3 regions of the Neorhizobium sp. 05N33 genome follow, and region 1 is predicted to be linked to each of the others. Evidence: riboswitches for the same ligand, from Rfam matches in the RefSeq annotation. Region 1 holds a riboswitch; each other region holds the start of a gene.

Region 1 (10,311 bases):
TCGAAATTGGAGATATGCGGCAGGATCGGCACCGCGATCCTGATCTTCGCACCCGCCTTCCGCACCGATGGCGCATTGAGGCCCAGCGCATCTTCGGCCGGCAGCCGGGCTGCATCGGCAAAATGCGGCAGCAGCCCGACCGACTGCCAGCCGGTGAGCTCCCCGATCATCCGCATGCCGTCGGCGAACAGGGCCGGATCGCCCCGAAACCGATTGACGATAAAACCCCGGATCATTGCCGCATCCTCGGGATCGAGCACCAGCCTGGTGCCGGCAAGGCTGGCGATCACCCCGCCGCGGTCGATATCGCCGATCAGCACCACCGGCGCGTCGGCGGCCCGGGCAAACCCCATATTGGCGATGTCGTTGTGGCGAAGATTGATTTCCGAAGCGCTGCCGGCGCCTTCGACCAGGACGAGATCGGCCTGGTTGCGGAGGATGTCGAAGCTTTCCAGAACCCGCGGCATCAGTGTCCGCTTGAGCATCTGATACTCGGCGGCCTTGGCATTGCCTTCGACCCTGCCTTGCACCACCACCTGCGCACCGACCTCGCTCTGCGGTTTCAGGAGCACCGGGTTCATGTGGACGCTGAGCGGCGCGCCGGCGGCACGCGCCTGCAGCGCCTGCGCCCGGCCGATTTCGCCGCCATCCGCGGTGACCGCAGCATTGTTCGACATGTTCTGCGGCTTGAACGGCATGATCTTCAGGCCGCGCAGCGTAAAGGCGCGGGCAAGGCCGGCCACCACCAGCGACTTGCCCACATCCGAGCCCGTTCCCTGAAACATCAGCGCCCGAGCTGGCTTGGACCCAACCATGGCTAAAACTCTATGCCGGCCTGGGCCTTCACGCCCGCCTTGAAGTGATGCTTGACCAGCGACATCTCGGTCACCATGTCGGCGGCCTCGATCAGCGCCGGCTTGGCGTTGCGGCCGGTGACGACCACATGCAGATCCGGCCGCCGTGCCTGTAGCGCGGCGACGATCTTGTCGAGATCGAGGTAATCATAGCGAAGCGCGATGTTGAGTTCGTCGAGGATGACGAGCCCGATCGTCTCGTCCGCCATCAGCTCGAGTGCCTTTTCCCAAGCCTTTTCCGCCGCGGCGACATCCCGCTTCAGGTCCTGGGTCTCCCAGGTGAAACCTTCGCCCATCGTGTGCCAGACGACGCGGTCACCGAAGACGGCAAGCGCCGGCTGCTCCCCGGTCGACCAGGCGCCCTTGATGAACTGCACGACGCCGACCCGGCGGTTGTTGCCGAGCATGCGCAGCGCCAGGCCGAAGGCGGCGGTGGATTTGCCCTTGCCGGGCCCGGTATGGACGATGAGAAGACCCTTTTCCTGGGTCTTCTCGGCGACTTCCGCATCTTGAACCGCCTTGCGGTTCGCCATCTTGGCGCGGTGACGCTCGACGGACGCCTCGTCGATCTCCTTCACCGGGAAACGAGCTTCGCCGGAGATCCGGCAGAAGCTTCCTCGCCAGCGCGGAACTTTTCGCGGACCACACCGGCCAGCGCACCGAGCACCGCCCAGAACACCAGGTTGGTGGCATAGACGGCGTTGACGAAGCGGGCATAAAGATCCATCGGCACGGCCGTTTCATGGCTTGGCGGCAGCGGCGCGCCAACCAGATGCGGCGCGATCAGAAGTATGATCGCAAGCGCTGCGAACGCGGCCGAACGGGTATAGGCAAGCAGGCCGAGGCCCACTGCCGTGCAGACCGCTGTCGAGACCCACCAGATCTGGCGCGGCCCGAGTTCCGCGGCCGGCATTCCGGGCAGTTCCGGCGGCAGGCCAAGGCCGGGCGCAAGGATGACGGCGAGGAAACCGGCAATGCCGAACATCAGGCCGCCGCGCCAGCCCTTGAAGCCGCCGAACGCTTCCGAGGCGGCGATGAGGACAAGGGCAAAACCGATAGCCGACAGCATGTCCGCGGCGAGTGTATAGATGAAACGCTCGAAGCCATCGGCGGGAGCCCAGGCTTCCTCGCCGTGGTGATGCTCGGCGGCGGATGCCGCAGCACCTGCGGCAGGTGCTGCGTCATGGCTGTGGCCTGCCTCGGGCGCGGCATTTTCGAACACTTCCGCCTGCAGGATCAGCGGCACGGTGGAGAAGCTCTGCATCACGGTAAGCAGCAATCCGGACAAAAGCCCGGCGATCACCGCCGTGAAGACGATGTTGCGAAACAACGACATTTGGGAGAACTCCTCAGTGGCAGGGGAAGGCGAGCGAGTGGCGCGTGTCATGCGCGGCATTGTGGACGACTTCCAGATGCGAGAAGCCGACAAAGCCAACGATGAACAGGCCGAGCAGGGCCGTCATGCTGAGGGGAATGATCTTCGAAGCGGAAATGGTGACTGCAGCTGCAGCAGAATTCAGTACCATGGTCTCGTCCTTTCGCCCTCCACCCGAGGGCCGTTCACGTTCTTTGCCGCCTCTGGCAGGTCTCCTGGCTCGCGGATCGGACGCCTTCTCCCGCCTTCCCAGGATACCGTTGGCCGGATTTCCCAGTGGCTTGACGGCCGGACGGCCGTTTTGGTCGAAGACTTTCCGCTTACAGTTGCGGGGGCAGCCGCGGGTTGGACGGCGGAATTCCGTCGTACCGCATTCCCTCTAAAACCCTTTCGGGCACCATAGGCTCGGTCACTATAGACGAATTCGGCGTGACGGCAATCGCCTTTGCGACGCATTGACATGGGCCTGCGACCGGGCTTACTTGAAAGGAGATGGTCCCTTTCCGGCAACGGGGAGGGCTAAGAGAGAATGCGGTGCGATCCCTTTTTCAGGATCAATGCCGCGGCTGCCCCCGCAACTGTAGGCGGCGAGCCATTGCCTAAAACGGCCATTTGGCCGTCAAGCCACTGGGAAATCCGGCCAACGGTATCCTGGGAAGGCAGGCAAATGGCGACGACCCGCGAGCCAGGAGACCTGCCGTCCGATTAATTTTGCTTCACCGGGCGGGGTGCTCCGGAGGAAGTGTCTCGATCACCGCAGAGGGATTTCGACCTTCTGCTCCGCGCCCCGATTTTTCGACCCCGGCGGGAACGCGGCTGACCGATGAGTGACCACCGACCAGATGATCCGGCAACCGCCGGCCCGGCAGATGTGACGATTTTCGTCTGCACCAATTGCCGCGATGCGTCCGACGGCGAAATCCGACCGGGCGTCGCGCTGATCGCGGCGCTGCGCGAGGCAGCAAACGGCAAGCCGCTCGCGGTCAAGCCGGTCACCTGCCTTGCCAATTGCGAAAAAAGCCCGAGCGCCGCCTTCAACCACAAGAGCGGCTGGTCCTATGTCTTCGGCCACCTGTCGCTCGACAATGTCGAGGACATCGTCACCGGCGCGATGATGCTGGCCGAGGACGAGCGCGGTTTCCTTCCCCTTCGCGGCCGCCCGACCTGCCTGCGCGGCAAGGGCATGACGGCCCGTATTCCACCCTTTCATCACCATGAGGACATGCCATCATGAGCGTTTCGTTCGACCGCGTTCCCTGCACCGTCGTTACCGGGTTTCTGGGAGCCGGCAAGACCACGCTGATCCGCAAGCTGATCGAAAACTTGAAAGGCAAGCGGCTGGCGATCATCGTCAACGAATTCGGCGATGTCGGCATCGACGGCGACGTGCTGAAGGGCTGCGGCGTCGAAAGCTGCCCGGAAGACAACATCATCGAGCTTGCCAACGGCTGCATCTGCTGCACGGTCGCCGACGATTTTGTGCCGGCGATCGACCGTATCCTTGCCATCGAACCCCGCGTCGACCACATCCTCATCGAGACGTCCGGCCTCGCGTTGCCAAAGCCGCTCGTCCAGGCGTTCCAGTGGCCTGACGTTAAAGCCCGAGTGACGGTCGACGCGGTGATTGCCGTGGTCGACGGACTGGCGCTTGCCGAAGGCCGCGTTGCCGACGATCACGAGGCGCTGGAAGCGCAGCGCGACGCGGACGGTTCGATCGACCATGACGATCCAGTCGAGGAAGTGTTCGAGGACCAGGTGGCCTGTGCCGACATGATCGTGCTCACCAAGAGCGACCTCCTGGATGCCGCCGGCCTCGCGACCGCCAGGGATCGCGTGTCCGCCCATCTGCCGCGTGCCGTGAAAATCGTCGCGGCCGCCAATGGCGCCATCGATCCGGCCGTACTGATTGGCCTCGGCCTCGCCGTCGAAGACGATATCGAAAACCGCAAGACCCACCATGACGACGAACTCGACCACGATCACGACGATTTCGACAGCTTCGTCGTCGATCTGGCCGCAGTCACCGATGCCGAACAGCTCGCCGCCCGCATTTCTGCGACCGCGGAGGCAGAGAACGTGCTGCGCATAAAAGGCTTCGTGGAAGTCGCGAACAAGCCGATGCGCCTGCAGGTTCAGGCGGTAGGATCGCGCGTGAGCCATTATTTCGACCGCGCCTGGGCGCCGGGCGAAGCGCGAGCAAGCCGCCTCGTCGTGATCGGCGAAAAGGGCATCGACCGCGCGGCGATCGAAAGGATGCTGGCCGCATAAGTAGGCCCCGAGGGAAGGATGCACATACTCGCCACCACATCGTCGTCGCTTGACGACCTCATCGAACCGGTCGACCTTAATCAGCCGCCGGCCGACGTGGTGGTGCTATCCTTTTCCGGCAGCGACCTGAACGGCGTTGTGGCCGTCTGGGGTCCGGATTTAACAAGCCTCCGCCTCACCAACCTCTCCGACCTTCGCCATCCTATGTCGGTCGATCTCTGGATCGAGAAGACGGCTACCCATGCCAAGGTCATCCTCGTCCGTATTCTCGGCGGATACGACCGCTGGGCTTATGGCGTGGAAGAACTTTCGCGCATGGCGAAGCGGAAAAAGATCGCGCTGGCGCTGCTGCCCGGCGAATGCAGCATCCGCGACGAACGACTGATCGCGGCCTCGACCGTTTCGGAAGACCGGATCGCCGGCATCCTGAGCTGCTTCCGCGAAGGCGGGCCGGCCAACATGCAGCTTCTGGCGAGGTTGCTGACGACGCTGGCCGAGGGCAAAACGGAACCGCTGCCGCAGGCAGCCCCGGTGCCGAAGGCTGGCTACTACGCGCCCGGAAAAGGCATCGTCGAGGCCAACGACCTGCTGGCCCGCTTTGTGCCGGATGCGCCGCGCTTGCCGATCCTGTTCTACCGCTCCATGCTGCTTGCGAATGACGCGGCGCCGATCGACGCACTGTTCGAGGCGCTGAAAAAGCGCGGTTTTGCACCGGTGCCAATCTTCGTCGGCGGACTGAAGGAGCCGGATGCACTGGCCTTCGTCGAACAGGCGGTCTCGGACCTGAAATCTGCGGCCATCCTTTCCACCACCGCCTTTGCCAGCGGCACTGATGGCAACGGTGAGACGGTCTTCGACCGCACCGGCGTGCCGGTCTTCCAGGTCGTCGTCGCCACGACCCGCCGCGATGGCTGGACGGAGAGCCGGCGCGGCCTCAACCCCGCCGACCTCGCCATGCACGTCGTCCTGCCGGAACTCGATGGACGCATTCTTGCCGGCGCGATCTCCTTCAAGGCAGGCGAAAGCTCCGCCAATCTCGTCAACCAGCCGGAACCGGACCGGGTCGAACAGGTCGTCGACCGTATCGCCGCCTTCCTGCGGATGAAGGCGGCACCGCGTGCCGAGCGAAAGATCGTTATCTTGATGCCGGACTATCCGAGCGCGCCCGGACGCACCGGTTATGCCGTCGGCCTGGACGTGCCACAGAGCGTGCTCGGGATGCTGCATGAATTATCGGTAGCCGGCTATGATATTTCGGATATCCCTGAGACTCCGCGTGATCTTCTCGATCGCCTGGGTGCCCAGTCCGCCGGCCACCCACGCGCCGCCTACGATCCCCTGCCCGTTGCAGAGGCGGCGTGGGGCGGGCCCGAAGCCGATGAAGACCTCAGGGACGGCACTTTCCGTTTCCGCGCCGCGAGCTTCGGCAACATCACCGTCGCGCTCGCGCCCGACCGCGGCCGCAATGCCGATCGCCGCGCCGACTATCACAGCCCGGACCTTCCCCCTCGCCACGCACTGATCGCCTTCGGCCAATGGATGCGCGAAACACTTGGCGCGCATGCGATCGTTCATGTCGGCGCGCACGGGACGCTCGAATGGTTGCCGGGCAAGACCGTGGCGCTGTCGAAGAACTGCTTCCCTGAGATCGTCACTGGCGGTCTGCCGGTCATCTATCCGTTCATTGTCTCCAATCCGGGCGAGGCGGCGGTCGCCAAACGGCGGATCGCCGCCGTCACCATCGGCCATCTGCCGCCGGTCCTGGCCGACGCCGGCCTTTCCGACGAACAGAAGAAGCTGGAACTGCTGGTCGACGAATATGCCCAGGCCGACGGGCTCGACCGCCGCCGCCGCGACCGGCTGGCCAGGCTGATCGTCGAGACCGCCCGCGACACCGGACTGGCCGGCGAGGCCGGCGTTTCGAACAGTGACGATCCGGATACGGCGCTCACCCGCATCGACGCCTTTCTCTGCGATCTCAAGGATTTTTCGATCAAGGACGGCCAGCACGTTTTCGGGCAAGTCGCGTCCGGCGATGACGACCTGCTGCGCATCCAAAGCGCCGAGACCGAACGACAGGCCTTGCTCGACGCACTCGACGGCAAGCACATCCGCCCAGGCCCATCCGGTGCCCCGGCCCGCGGCCGCCGCGACGTCATGCCGACCGGCCGCAACCTCTTCGCCAGCGATCCGCGCACCCTGCCGACGCCGACCGCCTTCGAACTCGGCAAACGCGCCGCGGATGAAATCCTGCGGCGTTATCTCCAGGATCACGGCGACTGGCCGAAAAGCCTCGTTTTCGATCTCTGGGGCAGCGCGTCCCTGCGCAGCGGCGGCGAGGAAGTGGCCCAGGTCCTGGCACTGATGGGGGCGAGACCCGTGCAGGATACGGCGACAGGCCGTGTCACTGGTATCGAAGTCCTGCCGCCGGCAGCGCTCGGCCGCCCGCGGGTCGACGTGACGCTTCGAATTTCCGGCCTGTTCCGCGACATGTTCCCCGCCCTGATCGCCCTGCTCGACGTCGCGATGCGCACCATCGCCAGCCGTGAGGAAGCGCAGGGCGACAATCCTCTCGCCGAAGAGGCACAAACGCTCGGGCACGTCCCCTCACGCATCTTCGGCTCGGCACCGGGCACCTACGGCTCCGGCATCGAGGAAAAGCTCGCCGACGGCACTTGGGGCGAACGCGAGGAGCTGGGCCGCATCTATCTCGATGCGACGAGCCATTCCTTCGGCGGCGCGGAGGGCGATGCCAGCCACGTGCCCGGCCAGTTCGCGAACCGCATCGGTACCGCCGATCTGCTGGTCCATACCGGCGACGACCCGGGCCGCGACCTGCTGGACGGCTCGGCCGACGTCGCCTTCATCGGCGGATTTGCGGCGGCAGTCGCGGCACTGGGCGGCAAGGCGGATGTGATCGCACTCGACACGACCGATCCGCAAAAACCTCGTGCCCGTTCGATTTCCGAAGCGGTAACCCGCGTGGTGCGCGCCCGCGCCGTCAATCCGCGCTTCATCGCCGGCCAGATGCGTCACGGCCCGCGCGGCGCTGCCGAACTGGTAGAAACGGTCGACCGTCTGATCGGTTTTGCCGAAACTACCCATGCCATTCCACAATCGCTGATCGAAGCGACCTACGACGCCTATCTCGGCGATGAGAAGGTCCGCGACTTCCTGCTGAGCCAGAACCCCGAAGGCGCCCGCTTCATGGCCGAGCGGTTCCGCTCGGCCCTTCGCCGCGGCCTCTGGCATCCCCGCCGCAACGCGATCGACGCCGAGCTCGAAATGCTCACCCGGGAGAAGGTCGCATGACGGCGCTTTCCCTCGATCGAAGCACGCCGGATATGCGCCGCGGCGCCTGCCCCGCCCTCTCCGCCCCGATGCAGACCGGCGACGGGCTTCTTGCCCGCGTCGCACTGACTGACGCGATTACCCCGGCACAGCTGGCGGAGCTCTGCCGGTTGGCGCGGCGCCATGGCAACGGCGTTCTCGATATTTCCGCCCGCGGCAACCTGCAGGTCCGGGGACTGAGCGAGGCCTCGGCTCCCGTTCTCGATGCCGATGTCCGCGCGCTGGACCTGCCGCTTCGCGAGGGACTTGCTGTCGAAACTCCGCCCCTGGCGGGGATGGACGACACCGAGATCGCCGATCCGCGCGCCATAGCCGAGGCGATCCGCCAAGGCGCCCGCGACATCCCCGGCCTTGCTCCAAAGATGTCGGTGGTGGTTGACGGTGGCGGACAGCTCAGGCTTTCCGACCTCCTGGCCGATATCCGGCTCACCGCCGTTTCCAGCGATGAAGGCATCCACTGGACCCTACTTTTGGGCGGGACCGAAACAACCGGTCGCGTTTTCAATGTTTTACGTGAAACAGAGGCCGTCTCCGCCACTCTGGCGCTGCTTCGAAAGCTCGGCGAAAAGGGACAGAAGGCGAGGGGACGCGATCTCGCCGCCGGCTTGCCCACGAACGATGTGCCCAGCCGGCCAGCCTCGCCTTTCGGCCCCTTCCGCCTCTCCGAAGATCTTTTCGCGGCAGGCATCGGCCCGGCCTTCGGTCAGGCAAACGCCGAGGCCCTGATCGCTCTTTGCGACGAAGCCGAGCGACTGGGAATACAGTCCCTGAAACCAGCCTTCGACCATTCGCTCCTGTTTTTCGGCGCTCAAACCGCCTGCGAAGCGCTGACCGCTTTTGCCGGCAGCAACGGCTTTATCACCTCGCCGAGCGATCCGCGTTCGGCCATTGCCGCCTGCTCCGGAAGCCCCGCGTGCAATTCCGCGAGCGTCGCCACCCATGAACTCGGCGCCAAAGCGGCGGAAGAGTGCGGCGATCTGCTGGACGGCTCGTTCAAGCTGCACGTGACCGGCTGCCCCAAGGGCTGCGCCCATCCGCAGCCGTCAGCGCTTGCGCTCTGCGGGACGACCACGGGCCTTTCGCTGATCGCCCACGGAAAAGCGGCCGACGAGCCCTTTGCCTCGGTCACTTTTGCCGATACCAACAACTCCCTTCGCCGCATCGCCGATCTTGTCCGAGACGAAAGGCGCGCCGGCGAAAATTCCGCCGCCTGCCTCGCCCGTCTGGGACCGCGCCGGCTTGCTGCGGCCGTTACGTCAGGACGATCATGAACAGTTACGATTACATTCGCGAAGGCGACGCGATCTACGAAAAATCCTTCGCGATCATCCGCGAGGAAGCCGACCTCTCGCCCTTTTCGTCGGAACAGGCCGAGATCGCGGTGCGCATGATCCACGCCTGCGGGCTGGTCGAGGCGGCCCAGCATTTCCGGTTTTCGAAGGATTTCGTTGCCCAGGCGCGGGGCGCGCTGCACGCCGGCAAGCCGATCTATTGCGATGCCGAGATGGTGGCCCACGGCATTACCCGCGCCCGCCTGCCGGCCCATAACCAGGTGATCTGCACGCTGCGCGACAGCCGCACGATCGAGCTTGCCAAGACGCTTGGCAACACCCGCTCGGCTGCCGCGCTGGATCTCTGGGACGAGATGGAAGGCGCAGTCGTCGCGATCGGCAATGCGCCGACCGCGCTCTTCCGCCTGCTCGAAATGCTGGACGCCGGCGCACCGCGCCCGGCTGCAATCATCGGCATGCCGGTCGGTTTCGTCGGTGCAGCAGAATCCAAGGAGGCGCTGATGGAGGCGACGCTCGGTATTCCCTATGCAATCGTGCGCGGCCGCATGGGCGGCTCGGCGATGACGGCGGCCTGCGTCAACGCACTGGCGAGGGCCGGACTGTGAACGCCGCGCTCATCAAGGGCAGGCTCACCGGCGTCGGCACCGGACCCGGCGATCCCGAACTGCTGACGCTGAAGGCGGTGCGTGCGATCCACGAAGCGGACGTGATCGCCTTCTTCTGCAAGAAAGGCTCGAGCGGCAACGGCCGCGCCATCGTCGAGGCACATATCCGGCCGGGTACGCTCGAGCTGCCGCTGGTCTATCCGGTCACCGTCGAGACCCACAAGGACGAGGCCGATTATCGCGGCCCGATCGCCGATTTCTTCGACCGCTCCGCGGACGACATCGCCGCGCATCTCGATGCGGGCAGGCACGTCGCCGTGCTGAGCGAAGGCGACCCGCTGTTCTACGGATCCTACATGCACCTGCATGTGCGGCTGGCCGACCGCTACCACGCGGAAGTCATCGCCGGCGTCACCGCCATGTCCGGCTGCTGGTCGATGACCGGCATGCCGCTTGTCCAGGGCGACGATATTCTAAGCGTGCTGCCCGGAACCCTGTCCGAAGAGAAGCTTGCGGAGCGACTTGAAAACACCGACGGCGCAGTGATCATGAAGGTTGGCCGCAAC
Region 2 (10,311 bases), on a different contig from region 1:
CCGCGATTATCGCTACGCTCCTTACATTGTCGATGATGCGGAGCTGGTGTTCTGATCCAGCCCAACCCGATTTTCGCCCGTCCGCCGACGTCCATCCCGAAAGCGGTGTGAAACCATCACAACATGCATCTTTCGGGATGGTCCATCGATGACATCGACAGCTACGAGGGAACCACTGCGTAAAGGCGCTGATCCCTCCGATCAGGCGGCCACGCGCCGCCTTTTCACGACATTGCGGCCGGTCGACCAACAGAGGAGCAGATGAGGCTCAAGCGCTGGTGAACAGATCGCCCGTATAGAACTGTTCCGGGGGCAACGGATCCTTCACCGTGCCGAACTCCTGAAACATCTTGTTGAAATCCGCCAGCCACTTGTTGACTGTGCCGTCCCTTGTGAAGGCGTCCAGTTCTCTGCTTGTCAGCATCTTGCGGCTGCGGGCGACCTTCTCGGTCGCATCTGCCGGGGCATTGAGGAAGGCCGTCGTAATCTGAATGGACCGGTCGATATTCGCGGCGCGGTAATCCATCGCCTTTTTCATGACACGCAGGAATTTCTTCACGAGATCCGGGTTCTGCTGGACGATTTCGTTGCGGGCGACGAAGGTGTTGATGAACGACGTCTGCGGATAGAAATCCTGGTTGGACGCCAGCTCCTTCATATCCGGAACGCGCGGTTTGATCGTGTCGATCAGTGGATACCAGATACCGGCACCATCAATCTGCTTTGACGTGAACGCGGAAACGATCGTTGCAGGATCCATCGGCACGACCTGAATGTCGCCGACCGTCATGCCGGCCTTGGTGAGCGTCATGCGGAGGATCATATCGCCAGAAGTACCCTGCGGCACTCCGACCTTCTTGCCTTTCAGATCCTTGATCGTGCTGATATTGCCCTGCACGATGACGCGGTCGGAAAATCCGATATCGTTTACGCCGACCACTTTGGCCCGGCCGCTCGCTGGCAGCCAGAGCGCTCCGGGGCCGATCGTGCCGAAATTCAAGCTGCCGGCGCCCATCGCCTGGATCTGGATCGGGCCGTTGGTGAAAACTTTGACCGACGGCGTGATACCTTCCGCCTCCCAGAGCTTCTGGTCCTGAGCGATTGCCAGGACACTGGCATTGGGAAAGTCGGCGATGTAGCCGATGGTCATGTCAGCGGATTGGGCGCTTGCCTTTCCGCCGATGGAAAATGCGCTCGCCGCGGCGGCGACCGCCGTCGTCTTCATCAGATTACGTCTCGTCAGCATGTTCATTTCCTCCCTGTAACAGCCGATGTTTTTGAAAGCTTCAGGCCGCGGCCGGATGGTAGACCGACCGCCACACCTCGTTGCGTAATGTCGAGAAATCGGGCGAAAGGCGCATCTCCTCGGTGCGCGGATAGGGCAGATCAACCGGAATTATTTTGTGAAGCCGGCCTGGGCGGGCAGCCATGACGACGACGCGGCTCCCCAGGTAAACGGCCTCGTCGACGTCGTGGGTAATGAACATTACCGTGCGCCGCTCCTTGCTCCAGGTGGCTAGCAATTGATCCTGAAGCTGCACGCGGGTCAAAGCATCCAATGCGCCGAAAGGCTCGTCCATCAGCAAGATCTTCGGATTGACCGCATAGGCCCGCGCAATCGCGCAGCGCTGCTTCATGCCGCCGGAAAGCGTCTTCGGCAAGGAGTTCGAGAAGTCGCTCAAGCCCACGAGGCCGATGAAATGGTCCGCAATCTTGCCGCGCTCCGCCTTCGGGTGACCTGCAATCTGCAGGCCGAACTCGACGTTCTGACGAACTGTCAGCCACGGAAAGAGCGCGTATTGCTGGAAGATCACGCCACGTTCAGGCCCCGGTCCCTTGACCGGCACGTTATCCACCAGCACCTGTCCGGACGACGGGTTGGTAAGGCCCGCCGCGATATTCATGGCTGTCGACTTGCCGCAACCGGACGGGCCGACCACGGTGATGAACTCGCCATCCTCGATATCGAGGTTGAGCCCCTGCAACGCGTTGAAGGAGGTCTGCCCCGCAATGCTGAAAGTCTTGGTGACGCTTTGGAACGAGATTTTTGTGTTCATAGCTTTTCCTGCCAGGCGGTCAGCACGCTATCGGTCGTCTGAACGATGCGGTCCATGATGAGACCGAGCACGCCGATCGCGATGAGGCTGACGAAAATCGTCGGAAGATCGTAGTAGAGCTGCGCCTGCTGCATGCGGAAGCCAAGGCCCGATTGCGCGGCAATCAGTTCGGCGGCGACGACGGTCGCCCAGGACGACCCGAGACCGATACGGACGCCGACCATGATGTAGGGCAACGAGGCAGGCACTATAACCCGCCGGAAGATGGTGAAGTCATTGGCGCCAAGCACGCGTGCGGCGTTGATCAGCGTTCTATCGACGTTGACGACGCCCTGATACGTCGCCACGACGCTCGACAGGAAGGACGCCAGGAAAATGACGAAGATCTTCGGTGTTTCATCGATGCCCATGGTGACGATCGCCAGGGGGATGATGGCAAGCGGCGGGATGGTGCGGAAGAACTGCACGTAAGGCTCGATGATGCCGCGGGCAATGCGATACCAGCCCATCAGGAAGCCCACAGGGATTGCCACCGCGATGCCGAGCGCAAAGCCGGTAAAGACACGGCCAAGGCTCGAAATCGCATCCGACCACAAAAGCCCGTTCTGCGCCTGGATCACCGCCTGCTTCGCCACGGCAAGAGGCGTCGGCAAGCCGACCACCCCCTGTGACGTCACGACGGCCCAGAGAATGATGCCGACGGCCACGGCGGCGATGTTGACCGCCAACATTGCGATCGAACCGGACATGAGAGACGGCCGGCTGGCCGGCTCGGGCTTTTCTTCACTCGTTGTGATGGACAAGGTCATGTCTCCCTCCGGGAAGCTGATCCGTCCCGGCAATATCGATGGCTCATCGCGCACCCGCCATGACGTCACGCGTCTTGAAGTTGGATTCGATCAGCCAGTCGCGCATAACATCCAGAAGCTCGCGCTTCCGTTCCGTATGGGCCGGATCGCTCCAGAGGTTCCTCACTTCCTTCGGGTCGTTCTCGAGGTCGAACAGTTGTCCATCCTCAGAGCCCTTGAAGTGGACGAGCTTCCACCGGTTGCTCCTCACAGCGGTCATGAACTCGACGCCGCCGGCCATCGCCACGTCGCCGATCTGCTCGCAGAACACATGGTCGCGCGGCGTCCAGTCCTTGCCTTCGAGCGCCGGCTTAAGGCTTTTTGCTTCGAAGGTTTTCGGCGGCACAATGCCGGCATATTCGAGGATGGTCGGACCGAGGTCGAAGAGCTGGCAGAGACCGTCGACCGAGCGTCCACCCTCAAACCGGCCGGCCGTCGACCAGATGACGGTCGGCACGCGGGTGACGACGTCATACATCGACCATTTCTGAATCAAGCCATGCTCGCCCAGGCATTCGCCGTGATCGGAGGTGAAGATGACGATGGCATCTTCGAGATAGCCGCGCTCCTGAAGCGAACCGAGCAGTTCGCCAACCTTTTCGTCGATCAGCGTGACATTGCCAAGATAATGCGCCCAAAGCCGCTGCATCTGATCTTCAGACGGGTCGAGGCTCCAGACGACGGAGTCGTGATCGACCTCCACGTCGTGCTGGCGCTTGTCCTTCAGCTCCTGATGGAGGGACTCCAGTTCTTCTTTCGTCGGCCTTGGCAGCGGCAGATCGTTGCGCCTGAGATACGGCTCGGTATGGCGCGCCGGCGGATCGAACGGCGGATGCGGCCCGGGGAAACCGACCTGCAGGAACAGCGGCTCGGTCGTCGGATAGGTCTCGACCCACCACTTCGCCATATTGCCGACGAAGGCGTCGGAATGCAGTGCCTCGGGCAGTTTCCAGTCGAAGCAGCCCAGCCTGTCACGATAGTCGTCGAGTTTACGATAATGTTCGCGCTGCTGTTTGACGAGGCCGTTGGCGGCAAGCGCCTTGTCCCACTCGTCGAAATACCAGCGGCCTTCCATATAGCGATCCTTGTTTTCCACGACGTAGCGCTCGTGGAAACCGGAATCCGAATTGTAGGGGATTGTATGCATCTTGCCGACGTTGACGCAGCGATAGCCGGCGTCACGTAGCTGCTCGACCCAGGTCCGCTGCCATGCCTGGCCGTTGGCCAGAACGCCCGTCGTATGCGGGTAGTAGCCGGTAAACAGGCTTGCGCGCGAGGGAACGCAGCTTGGCGCATTGACGTGGCAATTGGTAAACGCCACGCCTTTTTCGACAAGTCCATCAATATTGGGGGTCACGGCATAGGGGAACCCGAGCGCCGATATCGAGTCGTAGCGCTGCTGGTCCGTCATGATCAGAATGATGTTTGGCCTTTCAGCCATATACTGCTCCTCCGCGTCGCCGATAGCTGGCTTTCGCCTGCCGTGTCAGGCGAAAGAACGACTTCGGTCCCTCTTTCGCTTGCCTCCATTTCAAAAAGATGGCATAAAGTTACCGTTAACGCAACGATCACTCACGGGATTTTTTGAGCTGAGATGACGATTGAACTTTCCGACAAGGTAGCCCGCAACGTCCCGACCCTTGCTTCGATCGCCGAACGGGTGGGCGTTTCAGTCAATACCGTCTCGCGCGCGTTGCGCGCCCCGCACACGGTCCGCATCGAACTTCGCCGTCAGATCAATGCTGCGATGGAGGAGCTAAATTACGTGCCGAACCGGCTCGCCGGCGGGCTTTCGGGCACGCGCTCGGACATTGTTGGCGTTGTCGTCACCTCACTCTACTATTCCGAATTCGCCAATATCATCGATACGCTGCAATCAGCTTTGCTGGAGCATGACCTGCAGGTCATGCTCGCCAATACAAGGTACAATGCCGACCAGGAGCTGCGTCTCGTCCGGTCCATCCTGAGCTGGCGGCCGGCGGCCGTTGCCATCATCGGCGTCGACCATCCCCCGAAAGTCGTTGAGCTTCTGAAGGCAGCCGACATCCCGATCATCGAGATGTGGGACACGGGCGGTGAAGTGATTGATACCGCCGTTGGGTTCGATCATGCACGTGTCGGCGCAGCGCAAGCCAACCATCTCATAGGTCAGGGTTATCGGCGCCTGGCCTTCGTTGGCAGCGTTCGCGAAAACGATAAACGCGCCCAGAAGCGTTTGAGCGGGCTGGAAGCTGCGGCAGCGACGGCCGGCCTCCCCGACATCGTCAAGCATACGGCGCAGCAAGGCGGCAGCCCGGAACTCGGGGAGCGGCTTGCAACCGAGCTTCTGGAGCGCCATCCCGAGATCGACGCAATCGCCTGCAACAGCGATGTCGTTGCGTTTGGCGTGCTTCGGGCACTGCGGAAACTCGGCCGGCGCGTTCCTCAAGATATCGGCGTTGTTGGATTTGGAGACAACGAGGCGGCGAGCTGCGTTAGTCCCTCCCTAACGACGGTTCGCCCTGATCGCGAGCGTATCGGCAAGCTGACGGCCGAGGCGATCGTCGCACGGATCAACGATGCCAAATCATACACCGCACCCGTCGAATGGGAGCTTATCGTTCGGGAAAGTACAGTTCGATAGCTCCCGGCCATCCAAGGCGGTTGAAGCGTTCGTCTCCAGCGTTCGTTCGACATCCCACTCTCGGTCCAACTCTGCCAATCTTGTTTCGATCTGCATCGCGATCCGGCAAATGTCGATCATCGCATTCTCGGGGATTGACAACGATCGCGTTTGTAATGTTATAACATAATAACTAATGATCGAAGCTACCGTCAATCTGGAGACAAGTCATGTCACGGCAGAAATCTCAACCAACTCCGGTGACCGTTTTGACCGGCTATCTCGGTGCTGGCAAAACCAAGCTTCTCAACCGCATCCTGACGGAGCCGCACGGAAAGAAGTTCGCCGTCGATGAGATCGGGATCGACAAGCGAGGGCCGTCACCCGCCTCGTCTTTTCTCACTCGAAACCGTCTGCTGACAGCTGTCGCGTCAGGCCTCATCTTTGCTGCTTCCGGAGCGTTTGCCGATGATGATCATGAGACGAAAGAGGCATGGCGCCTGTTTGTCGGCGATCATACGAATCCAGTCGTCCGCGCCATCGACTTCGAGAACGGCAAGGAACTCGGCCGCTACGACGTCAAGGGTCCTGCGGCGCTGACCGCCAGCGCGTCCGGCCGGAGCGTATTCGCCACGCAGTCGGATCATGACATCGTGCACGTCCTCAAGACTGGCATCGATTTCTCCGATCACGGGGAGCATCGGGACCTGGAGGTTTCCGAGGTGGGGCTGTTGCCCGTGACTTTCGAGGGCAAGCGTCCTTTCCACGTCGTTCCACATGACGACCATGCGATCCTCTTTTACGATCGAGGCGGCAAGGCGGATATCATCGACGAAACGGCTCTTCTCGAAGGCAGGGCTGACGTGAAGACAGTCGACACGACGAAGCCGCATCACGGCGTAGCGGTGACGATGGGTCGTTTCGTGCTGGTGTCGGTCCCAAACACTGAAGTCGAAACCAAGCCCGACGAACTGCCGCCGAGGGTCGGTCTTCGCGTCGTCGATGAAGCGGGCAAGCAGCTCGGTGACGTCGCGAAATGCACCGATCTTCACGGCGAGGCCACTTCGTCCCTGCTGGTTGCTTTCGGTTGCAAGGAAGGCGTTCTTGTCGCCCGTCCTGGCGGACTTGATGGACCGAAACTGGAAATGCTCGCTTACCCATCTGACATGCCGAAAGGTTCGACTGGTACCTTGCTTGGCGGTAAGGCAATGCAGTTCTTCCTCGGCAACTACGGCGAGGACAAAATCGTCCTGATCGATCCGGACAGCGAGAAGCACTTCCGGCTGATCGCCCTGCCCACCCGCCGCGTCGACTTCCTGCTGGACCCAGCAACGCCGCGCAGTGCCTACATCCTGACGGAGGACGGTGATCTTCATGTGCTGGACGTGATCAAGGGCGAGATCGTTCGCAAAGCCAAGGTCACCGAGCCCTACAGCAAGGACGGCCATTGGCGTGATCCGCGTCCGCGCCTTGCCGTTGCGGACGGTCATGTCGCCATCACCGATCCGCGGCATTCGCTGGTTCGCATCATCGATGCGGAGAGCCTGAAGGAAGTCCGCACGATCCCCGTCGAAGGAAAACCCTTTACGATCGTTGCCGTCGGCGGCTCCGGTGCCTCGCATTGATGCGACGATGCTGCATGAAGCGGCGCCGTTGACAGTCGGCAGGGGGAGTGTAAGTTCGCGGCGTCAAGGTTCTTCCGTCCCCGGACGGAAGCTAAGAGGGAATCCGGTCAAAACCGGAGCTGTCCCGCAACTGTGAGCGGTGAGCCGTTCGCCCAACATGTCACTGGCAGCCAATGCCGGGAAGACGGGCGATCAAGGCTTTGACCCGCGAGCCAGGAGACCTGCCTGACAATAGAAATTCCGTGGTCGGGGTGTGCCACAGGAATGACGGTTCCGTCGGGCTATCCCTGCCTGCCGCAACCCTCATTTTTGCTGCCTCCTCCTTTGAGTGAGACGAAGGCAGTGAAAACACAGGGATTATCTTCCCAGAACGTATCCGGGCGCGCCGTCCTGCTGATTGCGAAATCCGCCTTTGCGGCATCGCCGCATCTGGAAATGCAACGGCTCGCGAAACTTGCAGCCGGCGTGACCGGAGCCGGAACGGTTCGGGTCGCCTTTACCGAACAGGGTACCCCCTCCCTGCGCGACGCGCTGTCCGATCTGCTCGACGAGGATGTCGAAACCGTCGTTATCGTGCCGCTCGTCCTGCCCATGGAGCCGAGCGTCCTTATCTGGCTGACGAAATCGCTGAAGCGCTGGAAGGCGGCCGATAGCCGGCGCTGGCCGGCCCTTTCGATCACCCGGGATATCGCCTCGAGCACGCTGATGGCGCGGCTGATCGGCGAACTGCTCGAAACCGCCGAAGCACTGGACGTGCCGCAGACCGACACGCCGCCCGTTGCCGAGGGATCGCTCGTGCCGGCCCAGAAACGTCGCGTGCTCGTCTGCCAGGGCGGTCCCTGCAACGCGGCCGGAGCCGATGTGATCTGGGGACATCTGCGCAACCAGCAGGAGCGGCAGAAACTGCGCACTGCCGGCGACGGCACGATGACCGCAAAATCCACCTGTCTCGGTCCCTGCAATCTGGCGCCCGTGCTGCAAGTGTTTCCGGAAGGAACCTATTACGGCGGCGTCAACGAAGACGCGATCGACCGGATCGTCGGCGAGCACCTGCTCGGCGGCGGGATCGTCGAGGACTTCGCCTATCACCCAACGGGCCGCAAGCAGCGGCTTCGCACCCCATCCGAATAGAACAAGAGGAAAGAGAATTGACGTCGCACACTCTATCGCGCCTGGCCGCCGCCTGGCTCAGTGCCGCCATCTTTGTCACCGCAGGCACTGTCTTTGCAGCCGAGCCGGTTCGCGCCGGCGCCACCTACATCACCAGTGGCACGGATCCGGCCAAGGGTTCGAACGGCTGGGCGCTGGTCAGCCACGGGGTCGGCGAGAACCTCTTCACCGTCGATCGGGACGGCAAGCTCGTGCCGGAACTGGCCGAAAAGGCGCAGCGCATCGGCGACCTGACCTGGACCGTGACCCTGAAACACGGCCGCCTGTTTTCCGACGGCACGCCGGTGACAGCCAAGGCGCTGGCAGCAGGTTTCGACAACACATTCGCCAACAACAAGGCGGCGCTCGCCACCGGTGGCAAGCTGACCTTCGAGGCGGCCGACGACCTGACGCTGAAGGTGACAACCGAAAAGCCGGTGCCTTTCATCCAGGCGCTCTTCGCCGAATGGCCGCTGATCGCCTACAAACCCACCGCGGCCGGCAACGCCGTCTTCAGCGGTCCTTATCGAATCTCGGGCTTCAAGGCGGATGCCTCAATCGCGCTCGAGCCTAACGCGCATTTTGCCGGCGCCGACAAGCGTTCGCCGGTTAATTTCCGCAAGTTCGGTGATGCGCAGACCCTGACGCTGGCGCTGGAAGCCGGCGAGCTCGATTTGGCTTTCGGCTTGCCGTCGGAAGTCGTGAGCCGGCTCCAGACAAACCCTGATCTGGCGATCAAGTCGTTCCCGGTCGGATACCAGTATCTCGCTTTCTTCAACACTGCCCGGCCGCCGATGGATGATGTGAAAGTGCGCCAGGCGATCGATCTGGCCTTCGACCGCAAGGAGCTTGCCACCGCGATCAACGGTGGCGACCCCGCCACCGGCGCCTACGCCTCCTATTTCCCCTTTGCGGGCAGAGAGGCACGCCCGACCGACCCTGCCAAGGCCGCAGCGCTTCTCGACGAAGCCGGCTGGGCAAAAGGCAGCGGCGGCATGCGCGAAAAAGGCGGCAAGCCCCTGCGCCTGCTGGTCATCACCTATCCGCAGCGTCCCGATCTCGTCACCATGCTGCCGGTGGTCAAGGCGGAACTCGCAAAGATCGGCATCGCCATCGATACGCAGGTGGTGGAGAACATCCAGCAGATGGCTGCGGCTGGTGACTTCGACATCGCGCTCTGGGCGCAGCACACGGCCCCGAGCGGCGATGCCGCCTTCTTCCTGAACTCGATGCTGAGAAGCGGCGCTTCGCTGAACTATGCGAAATATGCCTCGCGTGGCTTCGACGCGATCCTCAACCGATTTGCGACCGAGGGCGATCCGGCAAAGCGGGTGGCGATCGCGCTAGATGCTCAGCAGAAACTCTTTGCCGATGCGCCCGCCTCGTTCCTGGTATCGCCCGTCTGGTATGTCGGCCTGTCGAAGCGGCTGAAGAACTACGAGCCGTGGGGATCCGACTACCACGTCCTGCGCGCCGATATCGGCGAGACGGAGTAGGGCCACGTGATGGGACTAGTCAGGTTCGGCATGCAATCGATAGCGGGGCTGCTGGTGATTTCGCTCGCCTCTTTCTCGGTCATAACATTGATGCCGGCCGATCCGGTTGCGATCGCCATTCGCGTCTGGAGCCTGCCGGCGACGGATGAGACCGTCGCGGCGTTGAGGGCGGAGTGGGGCCTCGATCAGCCCGTGCCGCTTCGCTATCTCCATTGGCTGGCAGATTTCCTCGGCGGAGATTGGGGCCGTTCGTTTCGGACTGGAGAGCCCGTACTTGCCGAATTCGTTGAACGGCTGCCGGTTTCGCTGTCGCTCGGTCTCGCCGGCCTGGCGCTAGCAATCGCGCTGGCTATTCCGCTCGGGCTTTTCTCAGCGGCCTATCCCGGGGGTATCGTCGATCGGATGAGCCGGGCTCTGTCGGTCTTCGTCCAGGCAGTGCCGGCCTTCTGGCTAGGCCTTGTTCTTCTTTGGGTCCTCGGTGTGCAGTTGCGCTGGATCAGACCCTTCGCCAATGATTGGACGGCAATCGTCCTG
Region 3 (10,311 bases), on a different contig from region 1:
GCCAGCGGGAACCAGTAGCCGTTATGGCGGCGATAACCCGGGCGGTAGTCGCGATAACCACGATACCCGCCATACCAGCCGCCGCCATGGCGACGATACTGCACGAGGGTCGCGTCGGCATTGGCGTTCGTTTCGATCCCGGCGGCCGGAGCGGTCGGTGCCGGCATCGCCTGAGCCGGCATCAGCGAGCCGGCGAGAACGGCAGCAGAGATGCCCGCAACCGCAATCTTCTTCAAAAGAGTCATATTAAGTCCCCCATATCCCTTGTCGGTGTTTCAATTTTTGCCAGCCAATTATTTCAGTATGCAGCGAAATAGAATTTCGCTGCAACCCTTGGGAAGTTCATCCTGAATGCGTGATTAACGTGCGCCGCGACAAACAAGCCCGGCCACCGGCTTACGCCGCGACCGGGCTCCGCGTCGAGAGGGCCAATACCTGCTTACCTGTAAGGCGAGATGCAGCGCGCCCGCACGCCGGCGCGCGGTGCATAGGTATCGTCCCAGGCCCGATAGCTGCGATAACGGCTTTCACACCAGGCGACGTGGCGGCTGCCATAACCCCGATCCGCCTGGATAGCGCCGCCGATAATGGCACCGGCACCGAAGGCGGCCAGCGGGAACCAGAAACCGTTGTGATAACGATAACCGGGGCGGCGGTCGCGGTAACCGCGATGGCCGCGATACCAACCGTATCGGTCACGCCGGAAGTCGCGACGGTACTGGACATTGGTGACATCGCCGGCGGCCGAAATGCCGGATGGCGGAGCCGGCATTTGGACAGCCTGCGCAGGTACAAGGCCAGCAAATGTCGTGACAACGGCGACTGCCGCTGCGGTCAGGCGTAGGCGAAAGGCGTTCATGCGGGGTGCTTCCTCATTCTGATTTTCAATCAGAAAACAACGCCACACGCGGGATTCCGTTCCTGGAGCCACGCCCCGCGCCGATCAACGCCGATCACGAATTGGCGATCAGGCGACGATCGAAAGTTTCGCCTGGTCGCCCTGCAGCCGGTTGACCATGAAGTTCGAGTACCATTCGACGAACTGCATGACGCCGCCTTCGTGGAGTGGCGAGTAAGGACCGGGCTCGTAGGCGGGCGAGCGGATGCCGAAAGCGTTTTCCTCCACGATCTGGCGGTCCTGGTCGTTGGTCATGTTCCAGACATGGGTCAGGTCTTCGAGATTGTAGTCGACGCCCTCAACCGCGTCCTTGTGGACCAGCCATTTGGTGGTAACCGCCGTTTCTTCCGGCCCGAGCGGGGTGACGCGGAACGAGATCGCGTGGTCACCGAGAATGTGGTTCCAGCTGCTTGGATAGTGGAACAGCAGCATGGTGCCGATCGAATTGATCGTCACGTCGTCGGAGAGTTTGCGYTGTACGGCGTTGCGGCCGCTCATCGTATAGCTCTCGGCATCCTCGATCAGCGGCATGCGCGCGACGCGGAACTGGCCGGTCTCGTCCATCCGGAATTCGCTCGGCAACCCGGCCTCCTCACAGCGCTGCCAATGGGCGGCGATGACCGGATCGTCCTTGGCGCCCTGGACACCGGTCGCGGTCGGCGATTCCGGATAGGTGCGGCAGAGCTCCGGATGGTTGGCGGCGCAGTGGTAACATTCGCGGTTGTTTTCCCAGACGAGCTTCCAGTTGCCCTTCTCGATGATCGTCGACTGGTGCGCGACCTTGGCTTCCGACAGGCGGTGCGGGGCCATATAAGGCTCGATGGCGGCGCGAACCGGCGCGAAATCCGGCGCCTCGTTGGCAAGACAGATGAAGATAAAGCCGGCGACGCTCTCGCAATGGACCTTCTTCATGCTGAATTGGGTCTTGTCGAAGTCCTGGCCCATCTGGCGACCGACCAGAAGCGAGCCGTCCAGCTCGTAGGTCCATTGATGGTAGGGACAAACGAGCCGCACCGCCGAGCCATGTTCCTTGGTGCAGACACGGCTGCCACGATGGCGGCAGGTATTGTGCAGCGCCCGGATCTGGTTGTCGCGGCCGCGCACGATAACGACCGGATAATCGCCGATCTGCAGGGTGAAATAGGCGCCGGCCTTGGGCAGCTCGCAATCATGCCCGACGAACAGCCAGTCGCGGTACCAGATCATTTCCAGATCGAGCTTGAAATAGGCGGGATCGGTATAGAAGGGCTGTTCGAGGCTGAACCCCTCGCGGCGGTTCTTGAGCTGCCGCAGGGCCTGATTGCGAATTTCCATATACTTACCTTCCTCGTCAATGTGGACAGCGGAAGGACATGGAAATGCCGGCCGGCCCCAGGCCCGCCCCAAACCCTGTCCCGAACGCCCGCCGCGTCCGGTCGTCATCTTTTGTCCCGAGGCTGGTTTCCGGGCTCAGGAGCTGTCCGTTGCGGGACGGGCTCGGCGCCTTCCCGGGCGGCCTTTTCGGCTCTTTCCCAGTGGCCTGTACCAAGCTTTGTTGCTCCACCACCGTTGCGGGGGCAGCGCCGGATCAAGGTTTCGAAGACCCCTGCCGGCTTCCCAATTCTCCGCCTTCCCTAGACAGGCGGCACCTCAAGATCGAGGCGGATATAACCATCGAGCGGGCGTGTCGCATAGGCGACATTGCGACATCGGCAACCGCGTTGGCGACAGCGGCGAAACGGCCCGGAATGCAACACTCCAGCCCCGCGAAAGCGAAACCTGTCATTAAGGGATAAGCCATAAAATCCCGGCTCGAATGGGAGCGATGCCACCGTGCAGGCCAAGGGGAAAATCCGTTACTATAAAGCTCCTCCACCAAAGCCTCCGGCGCCGGTGGCAGTGAAGACCGCTGCCCATTCCGAATTCCTTCGGACGGGGCGCATCGCCCGCTACAATCCGATCTGGCTGCCGGAAGAGCGCCGTTATCTCACCCATGACGAGGTCGCCGAGCGCACAGGCAAAAGGCTGGAGGCGGCCGGCGAGACGAGCCACAACCGGATCAACTCCTTCCATCGCTCGATCAAGTTTCCGAAGATCATCTTTCACCACACGCTCGATGAGCGGCCGCATCTCGGCTATTGCCATGTCACGGCGGCAAGAACGCAGCTTGCCCACGGCGTGCCGGTAAGCTGGTCCTTCTACATTGCCAACTTCGTTTCCGAGATGGGCGGGGAGGAAACGTTCTTCGAGCGTATCAGCACGGCCTATTCGCGCATGTATTTCGCCGTCGCGGTCGAACGAGAGGCCGGCCAGCCGCTGCAGATCAACCGATCGATCCGCAAGAATGGCCTTCTGTTCCGCACCAACGATCCGATGGAAGCGATCAAGAACGTGCTGATGCTCGGCACTTCCAACGAAATGCTCCGCGAGATCATCAAAAAGCTATGAAGACGCCGGGCTCCGCGTTATTGACGGGCGGATATGACGGCTCAAATCATCGACATCACCCGGGACCATGACGGCGCGCTCGCCCAAGCCTGCGCCGTGCTCGGCGGTGGCCTACCCGTGGCGATCCCCACCGAGACGGTCTACGGGCTTGCGGCCGATGCCACCAATCCCGCCGCCATCACCCGCATCTACGAGACCAAGGGCCGGCCGCGCTTCAATCCGCTGATCTGCCACATGTCGGATCTAGCCATGGCCGAGCGTTATGCCGACTTCGACCCGATTTCGCGAAAGCTTGGCCAAGCCTTCTGGCCGGGCCCCCTCACCCTGATCCTGGCCCTAAAGCCCGAAAGTGGCATCCACGCGCTGGCGACGGCCGGGCTCGATACGGTCGGCATCCGGCTTCCCAAGGGCTTCGCTTCCGATCTGATCCGCGCCTTCGGCAAGCCACTCGCGGCGCCGAGCGCCAACACGTCCGGCAAGGTGAGCCCAACCAGCGCCGCCCATGTGGCCGACGACCTGGGCGACAAGCTGGCTTTGATCATCGACGGCGGCGCGGCTCCGGTCGGTGTGGAATCGACCATCGTTCGTGTCGAGGATGGCGTGATCCGGCTGCTGCGGCCGGGTGGGGTGGCCGTGGAAGAGATCGAACGTGCAACCGGCCTTGCGGTGATCCGACCGGAAGGACCAGCGGCAATCATCGAAGCTCCCGGCATGCTCGCTTCCCATTACGCGCCAGGAGCGGCGGTCAGGCTCAATGCCGACCATGTCGAGACCGGCGAGGCATTGATCCGGCTCGGTTCTGCTCCCGTGAAAGGAATGGAACTCGCGACGGCGGTTTTTGATCTGAGCCCGTCGGGCGATCTTGCGCAGGCGGCGGCAAACCTGTTCGATTACCTGAAGCGGGCCGACGCCACCGGCGCCGCCAGCATCGCCGTCACGCCCATTCCCGACCATGGGCTCGGCGAAGCGATCAACGACCGGCTGGCGAGGGCCGCCGCCCCGCGAGAATGAGCCGGGGCAAAAGAGGAGGAGACGTTGATGGATATTTCCGGGCCGAAACCAGAACTTCTCGACCGCTTCGCCGCGATCGTCGGCGAAAATCACGTGCTGCGCGACGCGAACGATCTTGCGCCGCATCTGGTCGAGGGCCGCGGACTCTACCGGGGTTCCTCTCCGATGCTGCTGAAGCCGGGCTCGGTCGAGGAAGTGTCCGCGATCCTAAAGCTCGCGAGCGAGACAGGCACGCCGATCGTGCCGCAGACCGGCAATACCGGCCTTGTCGGAGGCCAGACGCCGCGCACCGGCGGCAGCGACCTGATCGTCTCGCTCGAACGCATGAACCGCATCCGTGACGTCGATCCGGTCGCCAACGTGCTGGTCGCCGACGGCGGCGCCATCCTTGCCGACGTGCAGAAGGCGGCGGAAGCCGTCGACCGGCTATTTCCCCTGTCGCTCGGCTCAGAGGGCTCCTGCCGCATCGGCGGCAACCTCTCCACCAATGCCGGCGGTACTGCCGTGCTCGCCTATGGCAATACCCGCCAACTCTGCCTCGGGCTCGAAGTGGTGCTGCCGACCGGCGAGATCTGGGACGGCCTGCGCCGGCTCAAGAAGGACAATACCGGCTACGATCTGCGCGACCTGTTCATCGGCGCGGAAGGCACGCTCGGCATCATTACCGGCGCGGTGCTGAAACTTTTTCCGCAGCCGGTCGGGCACCAGGTCGCACTTGCCGGCCTCAATTCGCCGGCAGACGCGTTAAAACTCTTCGAGCGGGCCTCGAACCTCTGCGGCACGGCGCTGACCGGTTTCGAGCTGATGCCGCGCATCGGCATCGAATTCGTGGTCCGGCATATAGAGGGCGTGCGCGATCCGCTCTCCGAGCCGCATCCATGGTACGCGCTGATCGACATCTCGACCTCGGATTCCGCCGAGACGGCTAGTTCCATGGTACAATCGCTGCTCGAACAGGGTTTCGAGGCAGGCCTCATCCGCGACGCCGTGATCGCCTCCTCCGTCGCGCAGCAGAAGGCGCTCTGGCACATGCGCGAAAGCATGTCGGATGCGCAGAAACCCGAAGGCGGCTCGATCAAGCACGACGTGTCGGTGCCGGTCTCGAAAATCCCGACCTTCATGGCGGAGGCAGAACAGGCGGTGCTGGCGGCCATGCCGGGTGCGCGGGTCTGCGCCTTCGGCCATCTCGGCGACGGCAATATCCATTACAACATCTCGCAGCCCATCAGCGCCGACATGGCGGGCGACAAGGCGGCATTCATCGGCCGCTGGCGGGAGATCAACGCGATCGTCCACAGCATCGTGCTCGCCGCCGGTGGGTCGATCTCAGCCGAACACGGCGTCGGTCAGTTGAAGCGCGACGAACTCGCCCATATCCGTTCGCCGATCGAGATGGACCTGATGCGGCGCATCAAGCAGGCGTTCGATCCCGCCGGCATCATGAACCCCGGCAAGGTGGTGACCATTCCATGAGCCGGCCCTCGAAGACCACGATCCGGATCGACCTCGACAACGGCGTGCGGCTCGGTCCGGGCAAGGCGCAGCTTCTGGAACTGATCGCCGAACACGGCTCGATCCGGGCGGCGGGCGCCTCGATCGGCATGTCCTACCGGCGGGCATGGCTGCTCGGCGACGAGATCAACCGGATGTTCAAGGAGCCGTCGATCTTTACCCGCCACGGCGGCAAAAGCGGCGGCGGTGCGGGTCTGACGGAATTTGGCCGGGAACTGCTGTCGCGCTACCGGCGGATGGAGAAAGCGAGCCGCGACGCGATGCGCGCCGACCTCGACTGGCTCGAATCGAATGCAGATCCGCACTTCGAGACGACGGCAAAGACCACCGACGCCTGATAACCGCCCGCTCTCAGCCCATCCGGATCTGGGACAATGCCCATAGGGTGTCCGAGCTGATGCCGACCGAACTGCCGTCGCTGCTTAGAATGCTTACTGCCGATGCCGTATTCTGGCTGTTTTCCAGGTCGTACATGATCGTGAAGCGCTGGACCAGTTTCTTGACCTTTTCCGGATCGCTCAGATCTTCGAGGTTGAGCTTGTTCTTGACGATCTTGGCCTGCTGGTCGACGTCCATGTTGGCGATTTCCGCGGGCAGGCTGAAAGTGACGCGAAAGAACTCCTTCAGCGCCTCGTCGCCGAGGATCACGTATGGGTCGGTGATGCTGTCCGACATACGCTCGAAATAAAGCGCCAGGCGGACGCCCGGATTTTCCTCGCCCTGCTGGTTTTCGAGAAGCTGGCGGACGTAAAGGTCCTGGGTCGCGACGACTTCGCCGCCGTTCTGGGCCTCGCCTGCCGAGCTTCGGTCGATCTCACCCTTGGAGTCGAAATTGAAGGTACCGACGAGCTGCGCGAACCGCTTGTCCGTCTGGGTATTCACGAAGCTCTTGGGGTCGGCGGGATCCGAATTGAAGGCCTTCTTCAGGAAATCATTGGTGACCTTGGAAGGGTCTATCCCCTTCGATATCAGCAGGATGTCGAGCGTCTTGCGATCGGCGAGCAGTTCATCGCGACTGCCGATGCGCTGCATCGCGTCAGTATAATATTTGGCCTCCGTCTGGGCTTTCGCCCTCGCCGCCTTGAGTTCATCGCCTTCCATGAACCGGCTTTTGCGCAGGATATAATCCTTGGCAACGTTGGTGATTGCCGCATTGGACTGGAGCAGCACCTGGCGGGTGACGGCCCCCTTGGGGTCGAAGTTGAAGAGCTTGGCAAGCGAGACGAAACGTTCGTCCTTCAGCTTGTAGATATAGCTGTTCGGGTCGGAAAGGTCGCTTTTCAAGGCACTCTTGATCGTCAGCTTCGAAACGGTGGCGGGGTCGAGGCCAACCGCTTGAAGAGCAAAATCGTAGGATTTGTCGGCATCCGCGCTCAGAAAGTCGTCCAGCGTCCTCACTTCCGAAAGGTCGAGCTTGTAGAACTTGATGGTCTTGTCGAGGTCCGCTTCCTGTTTGTCGTCCCAGCGGCTCATATAGTCGCTACGGGTGGTACTGGTCTGTAATTCGTCCTGGGCCTGGCCGGCGGCGACGGTACCGTCGGTGTTGAAGTTGAAAGCCTTCGCGAGATCCAGATATTCCGGATTGGTAACGCCAAAGCGGTTCGCATAGCTGTCAGGGTCGGAGAGATCGCTCGTCAATATCTGTTCGATCGTGGACTTGACGACCGTGACCTTGTCGAGATTGAAGGCGACCTTGATATATTTGAGAAGCCGGGGATCATTGATGAAATCGCTGACGTTGGTAGCCGTCTTGAGCTTCTGCTCGAAGAGCTCCTGATTGAACATCGCCTCGCCATGCGTGATCCGGGTCTGCTTGTTGAAGAAACCTCCGACAATCTCCAGCAGCTTTTCCGGAGTGACCGCGCCGCCTGCCGGCACAGAGCCGTCAGCGTTGAAGCTGAAATCCTCGGCGAGCGATTTCATCAATGCGAGAAAGGGTGCATCGGACGCCCCGGCGCTGATGATGGTCGCGAGTTCGGCGCGTCGCGAGTCCGTCTGGGCGATCGGCACCAGCCTGCCATCCAGCTCGGTATAACGCGTCTGCGACGTCGTCAGGTTATCCTGGTCCGTCTGGATTGCCTGCACCGTATTGGTCAGCTCCACCTGCATGGCGTCGATCTCGGCCTGGAGGGTCGCCGGACCGCCATTGTTCAGCTGATCCTGCTTGGCGGCGATCTGGGTTTCGAGATCGGTTTTCTTCTGCTGGCCGAGCGCGATCGAATCCTGCAGCGTGGGAATGCCGGTGCTGAGGCTCAGCCGCTCGGCAAGCTCCGTGTCTTCGGTTTTCGCCGCATTGTACTGGTCGAGGTTGTTGCCATAGGCGGTGTTGTAAAAGCTGGTCGGATCGGCCGGATCGCTGGTCAGCACGCCGCGGATGGCATTGTAGTTGTAATATTTCGTATCGATGCCATAGGCGGTGAACAGGTAGTCGCGGAGCCTCGGATTGGCCAGCAGCTGATCGACATTGGTAATATTGCCGGTTTCGCCCAGCATGACCTTGAAATAACGGGTGTCTTCCTCGATCGTATCGTTCTGGGCTGCGATCGTCTGGTCGTAGGTATCGAAGAGTTCGTCCATCTGGCCGTTGGACTGGGCGGCTGCCCCCTCTCCGTTGGAAACGCCGAAATTGAAGGCTGCGGCGATATTCTTGTAACGGTCGTCGGTCAGGCGGTTTGCAAAGCTGTTGTCGTCGCTGAGATCGCTTTCCAGCACCTGCTTCATGAACGCCTTGGCATAGATCATGTCGTCCAGGCCGTGGGCCTGCATCGCATAGGAATAGAGGCGATAATTGCCGAGGAACTCGTCGACGGTTTTTACCTTGCCGATATTGTCCTGATAGTACTTCGTATCGTTGACGACCGTCGTCTGCCCGGCAATGTTTTTCAGGCTCTTCTGCATGTCGCGATTGACAAGATCAAAGGTGAGATAGGTCGATACCATGGAAGGGCCTCACGACTCGGAATTATGCTGCCGCAATCATTGCAGTCTAGCCTTGCCTGTGGCTTTTCGAAAGGGTTTCGACATCCCGTCCGGAATGTCCCAGGCCTGCACAGCAATGCCGCGATTCACCTTCCGGAAACCCAAATCCGACCCCTTTTGCTAACCATCCAGGCAGGCAAGGCTTCTTTAACCGCTATTTTTAAGCAGTCTCGAACATGGCCCGCCCTATGCTTTGGGTATCAGAGGACAAAAGTCCCGTAGGGAAACCGGCAACGGCTCTCAGGTAAAACAAGGGTAGCATATCGATGACCAACACTGTTCTGAAGCCCGTCTGGGCAGGGTCGACATTCAGGCTCGATCCGTCTCGTTTCCCGCAGCAGGTTACCTATGCGCTGCGCGAGACCTCAGGAGATGTCTCCATCACCATCGACGAACGCGGCGCAGTGCTGCGTAAGATCCTTCCCGCAAGCGGCCTGCCGCTCTCCTTCGCCTTGCCCGCCCGCGCCTTCAAAGGGGTGGCGGCCCGCGCCATAGACCACGGCGACGGCGAAGTGACGGTCACGCTCGAACTGCATCACGACGACCCGGATCTCTGCATTCCGCTGCTCGTCGCCCACGATCTCTGCGACATCGCCGCCGATTGGCGGAGCTGGTCGGACGCCTATCGCATTCCGATGCTGATGGTGGAAGCCGACGGCATCGCCCGGCCGCTGGAAAACCATATCGGCGACGTGCGAACCAGCGGCGTCAGGCAGCGCCGCCGACATTCCTATTTCGCGGCCCGCCGTCCGCGCTTCCTGGTCCGCCGCACCACCGGCAGCCTGGGCGTGACGATGAAAATCGAAGGCAAGGAAATTATCGCGCGACGCTAGGGCTTTGCTTGTCCCTTTGCCCACCGCCTCTCGCGATAACATGGGAGGGAGCCCGATCCTTGAGCGGTCGGGCTTTTTCCGTTAGAGGGCAAGCGACAGGACGAGGCCGGCAAATAGGATCGCGCCGACGCGGGTGTTCGACTTGAAAAGCCTCAAGCACTGGTCGGCATCGTCGATATCGAGGATCAGCACCTGCCAGCCGAACATCAGGGCTGCGGCGAGAAGCCCGAGATAGGCGAGGAAACCGACGCCGGCCGCTGCGAACGCGAGCAGCAGGAAGATCAGCGTCAGGCCGTAAAGGCCGATCAGCCAGGGCTTGGTATTGTCGCCGAAGAGACGTGCTGTCGAGCGCACCCCGATCAGCTCGTCATCCTCCTTGTCCTGATGGGCATAGATCGTGTCGTATCCGATCGTCCAGGCAATGGCGGCCAGGTAAAGCCAGAGGGCGGCGGAGGAGAGGCTGCCGAACACGCCCGCCCAGCCCATCAGCGCGCCCCAGGAGAAGGCAAGGCCGAGGAAAAATTGCGGCCAGTCGGTAAACCGCTTGGCGAAGGGATAGATCGCCACCACCGCCAGCGACAGGATGCCGAGCAGGATGGTGAAACCGTTGAACTGGATGAGGACGAGCAGGCCGATCAGCGCCTGCACGCC

Evidence for each region. Region 1 has a riboswitch for cobalamin ahead of AC1DLT_RS28655 (DUF1636 family protein). Riboswitches for the same ligand answer to the same signal wherever they lie in the genome.
Region 2: it holds a riboswitch for cobalamin, as region 1 does, so the genes downstream of both, AC1DLT_RS00640 ((2Fe-2S) ferredoxin domain-containing protein) here and AC1DLT_RS28655 (DUF1636 family protein) in region 1, are expected to answer to the same signal.
Region 3: it holds a riboswitch for cobalamin, as region 1 does, so the genes downstream of both, AC1DLT_RS30275 (aromatic ring-hydroxylating oxygenase subunit alpha) here and AC1DLT_RS28655 (DUF1636 family protein) in region 1, are expected to answer to the same signal.

What each region holds. Positions count from the first base shown of each region.
Region 1 is NZ_JBFTNK010000021.1:36,007-46,317, forward strand. Features, by position in the region: gene AC1DLT_RS28635 (cobyric acid synthase) at 1-815, opposite strand, end outside; gene cobO (cob(I)yrinic acid a,c-diamide adenosyltransferase) at 818-1,432, opposite strand; gene AC1DLT_RS28645 (CbtA family protein) at 1,429-2,190, opposite strand; gene AC1DLT_RS28650 (CbtB domain-containing protein) at 2,204-2,380, opposite strand; cobalamin riboswitch at 2,418-2,646, opposite strand; cobalamin riboswitch at 2,706-2,945, shown strand; gene AC1DLT_RS28655 (DUF1636 family protein) at 3,053-3,463, shown strand; gene cobW (cobalamin biosynthesis protein CobW) at 3,460-4,497, shown strand; gene cobN (cobaltochelatase subunit CobN) at 4,516-7,809, shown strand; gene cobG (precorrin-3B synthase) at 7,806-9,119, shown strand; gene AC1DLT_RS28675 (precorrin-8X methylmutase) at 9,116-9,745, shown strand; gene AC1DLT_RS28680 (precorrin-2 C(20)-methyltransferase) at 9,742-10,311, shown strand, end outside.
Region 2 is NZ_JBFTNK010000001.1:125,050-135,360, forward strand. Features, by position in the region: gene AC1DLT_RS00605 (sigma-70 family RNA polymerase sigma factor) at 1-55, shown strand, start outside; gene AC1DLT_RS00610 (aliphatic sulfonate ABC transporter substrate-binding protein) at 269-1,228, opposite strand; gene AC1DLT_RS00615 (ABC transporter ATP-binding protein) at 1,287-2,057, opposite strand; gene AC1DLT_RS00620 (ABC transporter permease) at 2,054-2,806, opposite strand; gene AC1DLT_RS00625 (sulfatase family protein) at 2,910-4,346, opposite strand; gene AC1DLT_RS00630 (LacI family DNA-binding transcriptional regulator) at 4,500-5,528, shown strand; gene aztD (zinc metallochaperone AztD) at 5,738-7,132, shown strand; cobalamin riboswitch at 7,181-7,375, shown strand; gene AC1DLT_RS00640 ((2Fe-2S) ferredoxin domain-containing protein) at 7,475-8,263, shown strand; gene AC1DLT_RS00645 (ABC transporter substrate-binding protein) at 8,281-9,777, shown strand; gene AC1DLT_RS00650 (ABC transporter permease) at 9,787-10,311, shown strand, end outside.
Region 3 is NZ_JBFTNK010000028.1:10,076-20,386, reverse strand. Features, by position in the region: gene AC1DLT_RS30285 (BA14K family protein) at 1-245, opposite strand, end outside; gene AC1DLT_RS30280 (BA14K family protein) at 440-859, opposite strand; gene AC1DLT_RS30275 (aromatic ring-hydroxylating oxygenase subunit alpha) at 968-2,212, opposite strand; cobalamin riboswitch at 2,316-2,545, opposite strand; gene AC1DLT_RS30270 (DUF6656 family protein) at 2,729-3,325, shown strand; gene AC1DLT_RS30265 (L-threonylcarbamoyladenylate synthase) at 3,359-4,336, shown strand; gene AC1DLT_RS30260 (FAD-binding oxidoreductase) at 4,364-5,809, shown strand; gene AC1DLT_RS30255 (winged helix-turn-helix domain-containing protein) at 5,806-6,186, shown strand; gene AC1DLT_RS30250 (DUF1217 domain-containing protein) at 6,200-8,788, opposite strand; gene AC1DLT_RS30245 (DUF6101 family protein) at 9,094-9,660, shown strand; gene ubiA (4-hydroxybenzoate octaprenyltransferase) at 9,742-10,311, opposite strand, start outside.